One region of the Lentzea sp. genome, then DNA from elsewhere that is predicted to be linked to it. Evidence: riboswitches for the same ligand, from Rfam matches in the RefSeq annotation. Region 1 holds a riboswitch; the other holds the start of a gene.

The links. Region 1 has a riboswitch for S-adenosylmethionine ahead of VF330_RS22995 (aminotransferase class V-fold PLP-dependent enzyme). Riboswitches for the same ligand answer to the same signal wherever they lie in the genome.
Region 2: another riboswitch for S-adenosylmethionine. It lies ahead of thrC (threonine synthase); the one in region 1 lies ahead of VF330_RS22995 (aminotransferase class V-fold PLP-dependent enzyme).

Annotation. Positions count from the first base shown of each region.
Region 1 covers NZ_DASVFL010000208.1:72,571-79,792, forward strand. The annotation lists gene VF330_RS22980 (NAD(P)-dependent oxidoreductase) at 1-485, opposite strand, end outside; gene VF330_RS22985 (RluA family pseudouridine synthase) at 559-1,443, opposite strand; gene lspA (signal peptidase II) at 1,595-2,359, opposite strand; gene VF330_RS22995 (aminotransferase class V-fold PLP-dependent enzyme) at 2,368-3,699, opposite strand; SAM riboswitch class IV at 3,737-3,851, opposite strand; gene VF330_RS23000 (potassium/proton antiporter) at 3,925-5,403, opposite strand; gene VF330_RS23005 (M28 family metallopeptidase) at 5,543-6,475, shown strand; gene VF330_RS23010 (hypothetical protein) at 6,555-7,222, opposite strand, start outside.
Region 2 covers NZ_DASVFL010000314.1:27,729-34,950, reverse strand. The annotation lists gene VF330_RS32915 (SPFH domain-containing protein) at 1-806, shown strand, start outside; gene VF330_RS32910 (hypothetical protein) at 806-1,018, shown strand; gene rpsT (30S ribosomal protein S20) at 1,178-1,444, shown strand; gene holA (DNA polymerase III subunit delta) at 1,550-2,518, opposite strand; SAM riboswitch class I at 2,606-2,738, shown strand; gene thrC (threonine synthase) at 2,750-4,006, shown strand; gene VF330_RS32890 (DNA internalization-related competence protein ComEC/Rec2) at 3,987-6,776, opposite strand; gene VF330_RS32885 (ComEA family DNA-binding protein) at 6,813-7,222, opposite strand, start outside.

The DNA of each region.
Region 1 (7,222 bases):
TCCAGGCCGACCGTGCGCCTGGAGGGACTCTCCGGCTCGTCGCTGAGCACCCCGGCGTGGAAGACCGTGCCGCCGGCGGCGAGGACGGCGTTGTCGGCCGCGACCTTGTCCGGGATCCGGTCGCCCAGGAACTTCTCCAGCACCGCGGCGCCCTCGCCCGCCGCCTCGGCGGACGGGCCCGTGCCGTAGGCGCCGAGCCAGATGATCCGCGCCGGACCGGAAGCGACGACCGCCTCGGCGCCGGCCGACAGCACGCCGGCGGTTTCCGTGCCGAGGCCGGACAGGACGACGGAGTCCGGGCCGACGACCGCCGCGATGCTCGCCGGGTCGCTCACGTCGCCCGCCACCTTGCGCAGGTTCTCGTGGTCGAGGGCGATCCGCCGCGGGTCGCGGGCGATGGCCGTGACGGTGTGGCCGCGCTCCAGGGCCTGCCGGGTCAGTGCGAGCCCGGTGCGGCCGGAGGCGGCGAGAACGATCAGGTTCATGCCGGAAACGCTATTGAGCACACCGGTTAACATCAAGTGCAACGTTATCAACCGATGATTTACCCAGAAGCAATCAGCCTTCGTCGCGCAGCTTCTCCAGCGCCTGCGCCAGGTCGTCCGGGTACTCGGAGGTGAACGTGACCCACTGCCCGTCGGCCGGGTGGTGGAACCCGAGCTGGTGCGCGTGCAGCCACTGCCGCGAGACGCCGAGGCGCTTGGACAGCGTCGGGTCCGCCCCGTACGTCAGGTCGCCCACGCACGGGTGGTGCAGTGCCGAGAAGTGCACGCGGATCTGGTGCGTGCGGCCGGTCTCCAGGTGGACCTCGACGAGCGACGCCGCCCGGAACGCCTCCATCACCTCGTAGTGGGTGATCGACGGCTTGCCGGAGTTCATCACCGCGAACTTGTAGTCGTGCTTCGGGTGCCGGTCGATCGGCGCGTCGATGGTGCCCTTGATCGGGTCCGGGTGGCCCTGCACGATCGCGTGGTAGACCTTGTCGACGGTCCGCTCCTTGAAGGCGTGCTTCAGCGCGGAGTACGCGGACTCGGACTTCGCCACGACCATCACGCCCGTGGTGCCGACGTCGAGCCGGTGCACGACCCCCTGGCGTTCGGCGGCGCCGGACGTGGCGACGCGGTGGCCGGCGGCGGCGAGCCCGCCCACGACGGTCGGCCCGGTCCAGCCCGGCGACGGGTGCACGGCGACCCCGACGGGCTTGTCGACGACGATGATGTCGTCGTCCTCGTGGATGACCTTCAGACCCTCGACGGGGATCGCCTGGACGGTGACCGGCTGCGGCGGCGCGGGCAGCGTGATCTCGAGCATCGCCCCGGCCGTGAGCCGGTCGGACTTGCCGACGACCCGGCCGTCGACCAGCACGTCGTCGGAGTCGGCGATGGCCGCGACGGCGGTGCGGGACAGGCCGAGCAGCTTCGCGAGGCCAGCGTCGACGCGCATGCCGTCCAGACCGTCGGGAATCGGCAGCGTTCGGTAACCGCTCACGCGGGGGGCCTCGACCTTCTTCTGGCTTGGGTTCACCTCGTGGCGCTGAGCTGGGCGTTCGTCACCAGCAACCACACGGGCAGAACCCTGAATTTACCAGGAGCGGCTACTTCGGCTCCTGCAGCCCGTCCTGGCCGGCCGGTGCGGGCGCCGGCGTCAGGACGTCCTCGTCCTTGGAGATCGTCCCGTCGTAGTCGTGCCGCATGAGCGCCAGGACGATGATCGTCGCGCCACCGCCGACGATCGCCATGTCGGCGATGTTGAACACCGGCCACACGCGGCCGTACGGGTCGAACAGGGACAGGAAGTCCACGACGTGGCCGCGCATCGGTCCCGGTTCGCGGAACAGGCGGTCGGCCAGGTTGCCGACGGCACCGCCCAGCACCAGGCCCAGCCCGACGGCCCAGCCCTGCGAGCGGAGGTTGCGGGAGATCCAGACGATGAACCCGGCGACGCCGAACGCGATCAGCGCGAGGATCCACGTCCAGCCCTCGGCCAGCCCGAAGGCGGCGCCGGGGTTGCGGACGAACGTGAGGTGGAGCAGGCCGCCGAAGATCTTGATCGGGTCGGCGTCCTCGAGGAACGCCACGGCCACGACCTTGGTGAGCACGTCGAGCGCCAGCACGCCGGCGGCGAGGACCGCGAGGAACTTCGTCTTCGGCTCGGGCAGCGACCCGGTGAACGAAAACCCCTCGACGTCGTCGTCCCCGCTGTCCGCGGGAGGCTCGGCCTTCTTCTCCCGCACGGGCACCACGACCTCGAACGAGGGCTCCTGCGGCTCGCTGACCTGCGTCTCCGCGGGTTTCTCAGCGACCTCGGCTGAAGCCTTCTCCTCGGACTCGGGCTCGTCGGTCACCACGTCGTTGTCCACTTACAGGACTACGCGAGGAACGGCGGAAGGGTTCGGCCGTCGTCCTCGGCGACCCAGCGGCCGTCCTGCTGCACGTACGTCCACTTCGGACCCTCGGTGACGAGGGTGCGCAGCGCGGCGACCAAGCGGTCGACGTGCTCGGCGGTCGTGCCGAGGCCGATCGACGCGCGCACGGCGCGTTCCTCGTGCGAACCGACCTTCTTGACGAGACGGCCCACGATCACGTGCGCGCAGAACGCGCCGTCGCGCACGCCGATGCCGTACTCGGCGGAGAGCGCCGCCGCGAGGAAGCCCGCGTCGAAGCCGGAGACCGTGAAGCTCACGACGCCGACCTTGTCCGCGTCGGTCAGGATCGCGAGCTCGCGGAAGCCCGGGACCGTGCGCAGGCCCTCGCGCAGGCGCGTCAGCAGCTCCTGCTCGTGCGCGACGGTCTGCTCCCAGTGCCGCGACAGGATCTCGCAGGCCGCGGCCAGCGCGTGCACGCCGACGACGTTCGGGCTGCCGGCCTCGTGCCGCTCGGGCACCGCGGACCAGGCCACGCCGAGCCGGTCGCCGTGGTCGGTCACCCTCGACGTGGCGCCGCCGCCCACCAGGTACGGCTGGGCCTGCTGCAGCCAGTCGGCGCGGCCGACGAGCACACCGGCGCCGAACGGCGCGTAGATCTTGTGGCCGGAGAACGCGATGTAGTCGACGTCGAGCTCACGGGCGTTGATCGGGCGGTGCGGGGCGAGCTGCGCGGCGTCGAGCGCGATGCGGGCGCCGTGCCTGCGGGCGACCTTCGCGAGCTCGGCGACGGGCCACAGCTCCCCCGTGACGTTGGACGCCCCGGTGACGATCACGAGTCGCGGACCGACCGGGGCGGCGGCCAACGCCCGGTCCAGCGCGACGACGGCGGCGCTGGACGAAGACGGTGCAGGGATGCGCTGGACGTGCGGTCCGCGCCACGGCAGCAGTGCCGCGTGGTGCTCGCTGTCGAACAGCACGACGGCGGTGTTGCGGGGGACGCTGCGCGCCAGCAGGTTCAGCGAGTCCGTGGTGTTGCGGGTGAAGACGACGGTGTCGGACGAGTGCGCGCCGACGAACCTGCGGATGCGGTCGCGGGCCTGCTCGTAGACGCGGGTCGAGACCTGCGAGGCGAACCCGGCGCCGCGGTGCACGCTGGCGTACCAGGGCAGCAGCTCGTCGACGGCGTCGCGCACCTCCTGCAGGCACGGCGCGCTCGCCGCGTGGTCGAGGTTGGCGTAGGTGACGCGCTCTCCGGTGACCAGCGGGACCCGCAGGTCGGCGCCGACGACAGCCGGAACCGCCGTGGTGGTGCTGGGGGTGATCGCGAGCGTCATCGAGCTGCCTCCGAGGCCAGGGGCCCCGTTCTGCGAAGGCCCGCGCTTGACCGGCGCCCCGCGCGCCGGACCAGGTCCTCACCAAGGGCACCCCACCGCGGTTGGAGGGTTGCCGGCCAGCAAGCTTGGGCTTGACGCTGGCTCTCATGACCTGCCGACGACGTTAGCGGAGGGTGACGCGCTCGTCGACACCCGATTCACATGCTGGGAAGGCTCGCAGACCGATCATTCCCCGGTCTCGCCCTTCCACCGGGCGTAGCGGCCGGCCCGGTCGACGGCGCGGACGCGCCGTTCAGCGCCCTCGCGCGCCTCCTCGGTGGTGACGATGAGCAACTGGTCGTCGGTCTGCAGCCGGGTCGTCGGCTGTGGCGTGAAACTCTTCCCGCCGCGCACCACGAGGCTCACCGTGGCGCCGGTCGGCAGCCGCAGCTCGGACATGTAGACGCCGTGCAGCTTCGACCCGCGCTGGATGTGCACCTGGAGCAGCTCCGCGCCCAGCTCGTCCAACGGCGAGGAGTCGACCTGGACCTCCTGCGGCTCCCCCGCCCGCACCAGCCCGAGACGCCGGGCCAGGAACGGCAACGTCGTGCCCTGCACCACCGTCAGCACGATGACCAGGACGAAGACCACGTCGACCAGCTCACGGGCGCCGTCCAGCCCCTGGATCAACGGGATCAGCGCGAACACGATCGGCACCGCGCCCCGCAGCCCCGACCACGAGAGGAACGCCTGTTCCCGCCAGGGCACCTTGAACGGCAACGAGGACAGCACCACCGACAGCGGCCGTGCGACGAACGTCAGCACCACGCCCGCGACCAGTGCGGGGAACAGCACGTCCAGCAGCCGCAACGGTGACGCGTAGAGACCGAGCAGCACGAACAGCCCGATCTGCGCGAGCCAGCCGAGTCCTTCGGCGAACGAGAGCGTGTCGGCGCGGTGCGGCAGGCGGGCGTTGCCGAGGACGAGCGCGGCGACGTAGGTGGCGAGGAACCCGGACGCGTGCACGAGATCGCCCGCGGTGTAGGCCATCACGCACACCGCGACGGTGGCGAGCGGGTACAGACCGGTGGCCGGCAGCGCCGCGCGTCTGAGCCCCGCACCGCCGACGACGCCCAGCGCGACACCGATGAGCGCGCCCGCGCCCAGTTCGTAGAGCACCAGCAGCGGCGCCGTCCAGGAGATCTGGTCGGACGAGGCCAGCAGCACGACGGCGATGTACACCGGAGCGTCGTTGAGACCCGACTCCAGCTCCAGCGCACCGGTGAGCCGCGCGCCGACCCCCAACGACCGCAGGACGCTGAACACCGCGGCCGCGTCCGTCGACGACAGCACCGCGCCCCACAGCAGCGCCATCCGCCAGTCGAGGCCCAGCAGGAAGTGCAGCGCCGTGCCGGTCACGGCGACACTGACCGCAACGGCCACTGTGGACAGTGCCACGCCCAGCCACAGCGACGTCTTGACGGCGTGCCAACGGGTCGTGAGCCCGCCCTCGGACAGGATCAGCACGAGCGCGGCGATGCCGAGCGACTGCGTGAGGTCGGCGTCGTCGAACTTGATGCCCACGACCGACTCGCCGAGCAGGACGCCGATCCCGAGGTACAGCAACAACGAGGGCAGGCCGAGGCGCGTCGACACCCGCACCGCGATCACGGAGACCAGCAGGACGGCAGCGCCGATGCCCAGAACGACCGTGACGTCACCCACCTGGACCATTCTGGTTGATCACCACCGATCTGGACGAATCAGGCGCGTTAACAACTCCAGCCGTTCGCCCCTAGCAGGGGCGTGCTCGGTGGAGCACGTTGATCAGTGGCTCAATCCCAACCCTGCACGGAGTTGAACCATGAGGATCCTGATCGCGCTGGCGGCCGCCTTGACGGTGGCCGGAACCACGACAGCGCACGCGGCCGCACCGGCGGCCCTGGCAGCACCGAACATCTCGGTCGCGAACGTCCAGTCGCACCTCACCCAGTTCCAGTCGATCGCGAACGCCAACGGCGGCAACCGCGCTCACGGACGCCCGGGGTACCTGGCCTCGGTGAACTGGGTGAAGGGCAAGCTCGACGCGGCCGGCTTCACCACGCGCGTGCAATCGTTCACCAACGGCGGCGCCACCGGCTACAACCTGATCGCCGACTACCCCGGCGGCGACGCGAACAACGTCGTGATGCTGGGCGGTCACCTCGACAGCGTCACCGCGGGCCCGGGCATCAACGACAACGGCTCGGGCTCCGCGTCGATCCTGGAGGTGGCCCTGCAGATGAAGGCCACCGGGTTCCAGCCCACCAAGCACGTCCGGTTCGGCTGGTGGGGCGCGGAGGAGCGAGGCCTCGTCGGCTCGACCTTCTACGTGAACTCCCTGTCGACGACGGACAAGTCGAAGATCAAGGCGTACCTGAACTTCGACATGACCGGCTCGCCGAACCCCGGCTACTTCGTCTACAGCGCCTCCGGCCAGCCCTCCGGCTCGCTGGAGCTCCAGCAGCGCCTGCAGGCGGGCTTCACGGCGATCAACGTCCAGACCGAGCTGACCAGCGTCGGCGGCCGCTCGGACCACGCGGCCTTCGCGCGCTCCGGCATCCCGGTCGGCGGCACCTTCACCGGCGCCGAGGGCACCAAGACCTCGGCCCAGGCGCAGAAGTGGGGCGGCACGGCCGGCCAGGCCTTCGACCGCTGCTACCACGCCTCCTGCGACACCTCGTCCAACATCAACACCACGGCGCTCGACCGCAACGCGGATGTGATCGCCTCCACGTTGTGGGCGACGGCGGCGTGATCGGCTAGGCACCTGCCCGGCCTCGTCGAGTTCCGGCTCGACGAGGCCGGGCACCGGCGCCTAGAAGGCCATCACCGCCTCATCGCACACCCCCGGCGCACTCGAACAGCACCGGGCTGGTCCCCACGGCCCCGTACAGGTCGCCGTCGTCCGTCAGGGACGCGAACGCCACACCGCCGGACACCGGAACCCCGCGCCCGGGCTCCTCGAACACCGCCGTGTCACCCCAGGCCGAACGAGCCAGCACGTGGCCGTGCGAGTTCACCGCCACCGCCTCGGACACGCCCCCGAACGGCTCGCTCGCCACCCCGGCCAGGTCCCACCGCACGACCTCCGAGCCGGCGACCCCGACCGCGTACGAACCGCGCACCGCGCTCACCCGCACGTCGCCGAGCGGCACCACCCCGGCAGGGCGAACCCACTGCGCGCCACCGGATGACGACACGAGCACCGAGCCGTCGTCCGCGATGCCCACCGGTTCGAAGGACGCGTCCGCGCCCGGAACCCGGTGCGGCACAGCGGAACCCGCCGGCCACACCACCGGCTTGCCGTCGGAGCGGCCGAGCACGTCGCCACGCTCGTTCACGTCCAGCGCCTCCACCCGGTACTCGCCGGGTAAGCCCTGCAGCGCCTCGTACGCCCCCGCCTGCCACCGGGAAGCCGCCGGGAACGTGTACGCCGACAGCACCACCACGCCGGACGAGTTCACGTCCACCGCACGGGTCGTGTTGCGGGAGAACGACAACT
Region 2 (7,222 bases), on a different contig from region 1:
GGACGATCATCACGGGGATCAGCACGGCGGTGGAGACCGAACAGCCACCGGTGGGGTCGCTGATCACCGGCGTCCTGCTGTTCCTGGCCGCGGCGGTGGTGATGAGGGGCCTGTTCACCGTCGCGCCCGGTGAGGCGCGGGTGCTGCAGTTCCTCGGCCGGTACGTCGGCACGGTCCGCACGGACGGCCTGCGCTGGACGAACCCGTTCACCACGCGGCAGAAGATCTCGACCAGGATCCGCAACCACGAGACGCAGACGCTGAAGGTCAACGACGCGGACGGCAACCCCATCGAAATCGCCGCCGTGGTCGTGTGGCAGGTGGAGGACACGGCGCGCGCACGGTTCGAGGTCGACGACTTCGTGCGGTTCGTCGGCATCCAGACGGAGACCGCGGTGCGGCACATCGCGACGAGCTACCCGTACGACAACCACGACGTGGCGGGTCTGTCGTTGCGGGAGAACGCGGACGAGATCACCGAGACGCTCGCGATCGAGATCTCGGCACGCGTGCAGTCCGCCGGCGTGAAGGTCATCGAGTCGCGGCTCACCCACCTCGCGTACGCGCCGGAGATCGCACACGCCATGCTTCAGCGGCAGCAGGCGGGCGCGGTCGTCGCGGCCCGCACGCGGATCGTGGAGGGAGCTGTCGGCATGGTCGAGCTCGCGCTGGAGCGGCTGGCCGACCACGACGTCGTGGAGCTCGACGAGGAGCGCAAGGCGGCGATGGTCTCGAACCTGCTGGTCGTGCTGTGCGGTGACCGTTCCACCCAGCCCGTGGTGAACGCCGGGTCGCTGTACACCTGATGGCTGATCGCAAGAGCGTTCTGCTCAGGCTCGACCCGGCCGTGCACGACGCGTTGAGCAGGTGGGCGAACGACGAGCTGCGCAGCACCAACGCGCAGATCGAGTTCCTGCTGCGGCGTGCGCTGGCCGAAGCGGGCCGGCTGCCCGGCGAGGCGAAGAAGATGCCCCGCCGCGGCCGCCCGCCGAGGAAACCGGACCCGGACGAGGGCTGAGAGACCGGGTTCGTGATGCGCTGAGCTGGCCTGATATTCTTCGTCGTCGTGAACGCGCGGCACTCCGCCGTGGAGGAGAGCCGGTCCAGGGCAAGCAGTACTGGCCGGTGCCGACGAAGCGCGTCACGAACCCGGTTTCGACAAGAAGGGTGATGTCGCATGGCGAACATCAAGTCCCAGCTCAAGCGGATCAAGACCAACGAGAAGGCGCGCCTGCGCAACAAGTCGGTCAAGTCGTCCCTCAAGACGGCCATCCGCAAGTTCCGCGAGGCTGCCGAGGCCGGTGACAAGGCGAAGGCCCTGGAGCTGCTGCAGGACGCGTCCCGCAAGCTCGACAAGGCCGCCACCAAGGGCGTCATCCACGCCAACCAGGCCGCCAACAAGAAGTCGGCGATGGCGCTGCGCGCGAACCAGCTCGAGGGCTGATTCCGCACGCTCACTCCGAGCTTCTGCGAAGGGGCCCGCTTCCTCCGGGAAGCGGGCCCCTTCCGCGTCCGGCCCACTGCCGCGCAACGGCGTCAGGCCGTGGCTTCAGCGGCGGCCGTGCGCCGCGACGATCTTGAGCACGGCGCGCTCCAGCGCGTAGTCGGCGTCGGCCGCCACGCCCTTCACGTCGGCGTTGAGGCCCGCGACCACCTGCATCGCCTCGGCCAGCCCCGACTGGTCCCAGTTGCGCGACTGGCCCTGCGCCTTCTTGATCTTCCACGGCGGCATGCCCAGCGGACCGGCCAGGCTGAACGGGTCGGCCCTGCCGACCGCGGACACGCGCGCGACCGTGCGCACGGCGTCGGCCAGCGCATCCGCGACGAGCACGTGCGGCACGCCGAGCTGCATGGCCCAGCGCAACGCCTCCATGGCGCCCGCCCGGTCGCCGACGACGGCCTTCTCCGCCACCGCGAAGCCGGTCACCTCGGCCTTGCCCTGGTGGTAGCGGCGGATCTCCTCGACGGTGACCTTGCCGTCGGTGTCCGACACCAGCTGCGAGGCCGCCGCGGCCAGCTCGCGCAGGTTCGTGCCCACGGCGTCGATGAGCGTGGCGACGGCCTCCGGGTCGATCTTGCCGCCTGCCCGCCGCACCTCGTTGCGCACGAACGCCTCGCGCTCGGCGGACTTCGTGACCTTCGGGCACTCGGTGACGCCGGCGCCCAGCTTCTTCAGCTGTCCCGGCAGGTCCTTGGCCGCCTTGCTGCGCCCGCCGCCCGTGTGCACGACGACGAGCGTGACTCCGTCCGCGGGCGCTTTGGCGTAGGAGAGCACCGTGTCGGCGACCTCCTTGCCGATGTCCTGCGCGTTCTGCAGGACGATCACGCGCCCCTCGGCGAACAGCGACGGGCTCACGAGCTCGGCCAGTTCGGGAGGCGTGAGATCAGTCACCGGGACACGGGTCAGGTCCGCGTTCGGGTCGACCTCGCGTGCGGCCTCGAGAGCCGCCCGAACAGCACGTTCGACCAGCAACTCCTCCTCGCCGACGACGAGGTGCAGTGACTCCGGTGCGCTCACGACGGGCATCCTCCCACGTCCCGGATCGTGGACGTTTGTGGCTGAGCAACGGACCGGTGCCGTAGCTTGGTGGGCACAACTGAACACCGCTCATCCAGAGGGGCAGAGGGACCGGCCCGTAGAAGCCCCGGCAACCGGCGTCAGCGCAGCAGTGCACCACTGCGCGCAGACGATCACGGTGCCAATTCCGACCCGTTCGCTTTCGCGGGAAAGATGAGGAGATACCTCGCGATGACTGCTGTCTCTGTGCCCACGAGCACCAAGTTCGACCTCGGCCCCGCCCGCGCACTGCTGTGCCGTGAGTGCGGGAATGAAACTCCTCTCGCTCCCGAGTACGCCTGTCTGGAGTGTTTCGGGCCGCTGGAAGTGGCCTACGACTTCGGGAAGGTCCGGCGCGAGGACATCGAAGCCGGCCCCCGGTCCATCTGGCGCTACCGCGGCCTGCTCCCCGTTCCGTCCACTGTGGAACAGCACCCCAACACCGATCCCGGCGGCACCCGCCTGGTCGAGGCGCACAACCTCGCCAAGGCACTGGGAGTCCGCAAGATCTGGGTGAAGGACGACACCGGCAACCCCACCCACTCGTTCAAGGACCGCGTCGTCGGCGTCGCCCTCGCCGCCGCCCGCGAGCTCGGCTTCAAGGTGCTGGCCTGCCCGTCCACCGGCAACCTGGCGAACGCCGTCGCGGCGGCCGCCGCCCGTGCGGGCTGGAAGTCGGTCGTGCTGGTTCCCTCCAACCTCGAACGCGCCAAGATCCTCATGAGCGCGGTGTACGAAGGCGACCTGATCGCCGTCGACGGCAACTACGACGACGTGAACCGCCTCGCCCAGGAGCTCGCCGCGGAGAACGAGGACTGGGCGTTCGTGAACGTCAACGTCCGCCCGTACTACGCGGAGGGCTCGAAGACGCTCGGCTACGAGGTCGCCGAGCAGCTCGGCTGGCGCCTGCCCGACCAGATCGTGGTGCCCATCGCGTCCGGCTCGCAGCTCACCAAGGTCGACAAGGCGTTCCGCGAGCTCGGCCAGCTCGACCTGGTCGAGGCCACGCCGTACAGGGTGTTCGGCGCGCAGGCCACCGGCTGCTCCCCGATCTCCGCCGCCTTCAAGGCGGGCCACGACGTCATCCGCCCGGTCCGCCCGGACACCATCGCCCGCTCGCTGGCGATCGGCGCCCCGGCCGACGGCCCGTACGTGCTCGACGCGGTCCGCCGCACCAACGGCGCCATCGAGGACGTGACCGACGAAGAGGTCGTCGAGGGCATCAAGCTCCTCGCCCGCACCGAGGGCATCTTCGCCGAGACCGCCGGCGGCGTGACCGTGGCGACGGCGAAGAAGCTCATCGAGTCGGGTCAGCTCGACCCGGACGCGGAGACCGTGCTGCTGATCACCGGTGACGGCCTCAAGACCCTCGACGCGCTCGGCGACACGATCGGCCCGCGCGCGACGGTCCCGCCGTCGGCCGAGGCCGTCATCGACGCGCTGCGGTAGTCACCTCCTCCCGGACGCGATCTCCTGTTCTCAGAAGGAGATCGCGTCCGTCTGGACCCACCCGGTGCGCGGGAACCGTTTCAGGTCCTCCATCACGTGCGGCCCGACCGGCCGCACCTCCGCGCGCCATGCCGCGATCCGTTGCGGCCACGGGGCTTCCGCCTTCAGCGCGTTGTAGTGGTAGTCGTGCCAGACGTGCGGCGCGATCCTCAGCTCGTCGTCGAACACGTACTCGGACACGAGGTCGTACGCCTCCTCCGGCGTCGTCGCCTTCGTGGGCGGCAGCACGTGCGTGGTGACCGCCTTGTGCGTGATGGCGCGTGTGCCGTCGTCGAGCGTTTCGCAGATGTAGTAACCGAAATCGGGCTTGAGCTCGTCGTGCGGCCACGGCGTGGCCGAGTAGTTCATCTGCCACAGCGCCCAGGGGAACCCCGGCGTGCCGCCGGAGATCGGGTAGCGCGCGTTGTGCAACCTGACCCAGACCATCTCTTCTCCTCCGTACGACTCGATTGCCCGGCAACACCGCCAGGTCTCCGTCCTTGTCCGTGCGCAACACCAGCGCACCTCCCGTCCGCAGCTCGTCGACCACGTGCGGACTCGGGTGCCCGTACCTGTTGCCCTCGCCGACGCTCACCAGCGCGACCCGCGGCCTCACGGCCCTCAGGAACGCGGGCAGCGAGTACCGCGAGCCGTGGTGCGGCACCTTGAGCACCTCGGCGGCGAGGTCCCGCTCCCCCAGCAACGCCGCCTGACCTGCCAGCTCGACGTCACCGGTGAGCAGCACCCGCCCGGCCCTCGTGTAAGCCTTGAGCACGAGCGAGTAGTCGTTCACCGTCGTGTTCGCGTCCTCGGCGACCGGCGGCCGCCGCGGTCCCAGCACCTCCAGCTCCAGTCCCGGCAGGGCGAACCGCTCCCCCGCCTTCGGTTCCACGACCCGCACTCCGTGAGCACGGGCCCGCGCACTGACCTCCCTCCACGCCCACTCGGGCTCCTTGAGCGGCCCGACCGCCACCGCACCCACCGCACGCCCGGTGAGCACCGCGTCGAGACCGCCGACGTGGTCCGCGTGCAGGTGCGTGAGCACGAGCAGCGGAATCCTCTTGATCCCCAACGTCTTCAGGCACCGGTCGACCGCGCCGGGATCAGGCCCGGTGTCGACGAGGACCGCTCTGTCGGCGTCGTCCGTGGCGAGGACGACCGCGTCGCCCTGCCCGACGTCGCAGCTGATGGCCTTCCAGCCCTCCGGTGGCCAGTCCGGTGCCACCACCTTCAGCGGCACCAGCACCACGAACCCGCCGACGAGCACCGCGACGACCAACGTCCGCGTCTTCTTGAACCGCAGCAACAACACCGTCACCGCCACGACCGCCGTCAACGCGACCGCGCCGGTCCAGCCCCTCGGCCAGCCGACCGCCGCACCGGGCACGGTCGCCGCCTGCCGCCCGACCTGGATCAGCCAGGTCACCGCGGGCCCGGCGACGTGGACGACCAGCTCGGCCGCCTCCGGCCAGAGCGGCGCGACGACCGCCGCCACCACGCCCAGCACCGTCGCCGGCGCGACCACCGGTCCGGCGACGAGGTTGGCGACCACCGACACCAGGCTCACCTGGCCGCTCAGCCCGGCCACCACCGGAGCGGTGGCGAGGCTCGCCGCCGTCGGGATGACGATCGCCTCGGCCAGCCCTCCCGGCACGCCGCGGTCCTTCAGCGCTCGCGCCCACCGGGGAGCGACCAGCACCAGTGCCGCCGTGGCGATCACCGACAACGCGAACCCGGGATCGCCGCCCAGCGCCGGGTCGACGAGCACCAGGACGAACACCGCCGTCGCGAGGCTCGGTACCGCGGACCGCTCCCGGCCCAGCACCAACGCCAGCAACGCGACCGCGCCCATGACCGCGGCCCTGAGCACGCTGGGCTCCGGACCGGCCAGGACCACGAACCCGACCAGCGCCACCATCGCGGCACCGGCTGCCTGGCGCGGACCGAGCCGGCGCAGGAGCAGGTAGACCGCCCCGCACACGATGGCCAGGTTCGCGCCGCTCACCGCGAGCAGGTGCGAAAGACCGGCCGTGCGGAACTCGTCGACTATGCGCGGCACCATGCGTTCGGTGTCGCCCACGACCAGTGCCGGGAGCAGTCCGGCTTCCTCGTCGTCCAGGACCGCACTGGCGTGCCGCAGGCCTGCCCGCAGTTCGCCCGCCCAGGTCTGCCAGACCGGTGCCGGTCGCGGGTCGAGCGGCGGACCGCGGACTCGCAGCAGCGCCGACGCCAGGTCACCGCCCCTGGGCGGGGCGAGCGTGCCCTTCACCGTCACTCGCTGACCTGGCAACAGATCGCGCCACCTGTCGGCGGGCGCCAGCAGCACCAGGTGGGCGCCGTCCGCGCTGGCGGTCAGGATCACGTGGTCGACACCGCCCTGCTGGCCGCCGAAGCCTTCCGCCCGGATCCCCCGCGGCCTGGTGTCGACCTCCACGGTCAGGGTCGTGCTCCGGCCTTCGTTCGCGGCCACGCGGAGCGGGTGGGTCTCGGCCCTCAGGACGTTGCCGCCCACCCAGGCCGCCGCCACCGGACCGGAGATCAGCAGCGCGATGGCGCACGTCCTGGTCCACCACGCTCGCCGCCAGGCCAAGAAACCGATGGCGCCGGCGGACAGTCCTGTCAGGACTGACATCTGCCAGTTCAGGAACAGACCGGCTACCGCGGTCGCCCACACCGCTGCGGCGGCCGGTGCCAGGCGGAAGTCGTGGGTCGTCAGGTGAGTGCGAGGCACTGGTGTCTCCCTTGGACGGGCAGAGGCGGTGGAAAGTCAGGTGTGGACGAGGTCGGCCAGCTTGGCGAGCTTCGAGTCGCCGATGCCTTCCACGTCGCGGAGCTCGTCCACCGAGGCGAAGGGGCCCTTGCGGGTGCGGTGGTCGACGATGCGCTGAGCCGTGACCGGACCCACGCCGGGCAACGAGTCCAGCTCGGCGGCGGTGGCCGCGTTCAGGTTCAGCTTGAGAGGCGCGGCGTTGGGGGCGTTGGCCGCTGCCGGCGGAGGGATGCCCACGGCGATCTGCTCGCCGTCGGTCACCTTGCGGGCGAGGTTCAGGTCGTGGAGGTTCGTGCCCGGCTTCAGCCCGCCGGCCAGGCGGAGGGCGTCGGCGACCCGCGCGCCGGAGGTCACCGTCACGAGGCCGGGGGTGACGACCTCGCCGACGACGTTCACGACCAGTTCCG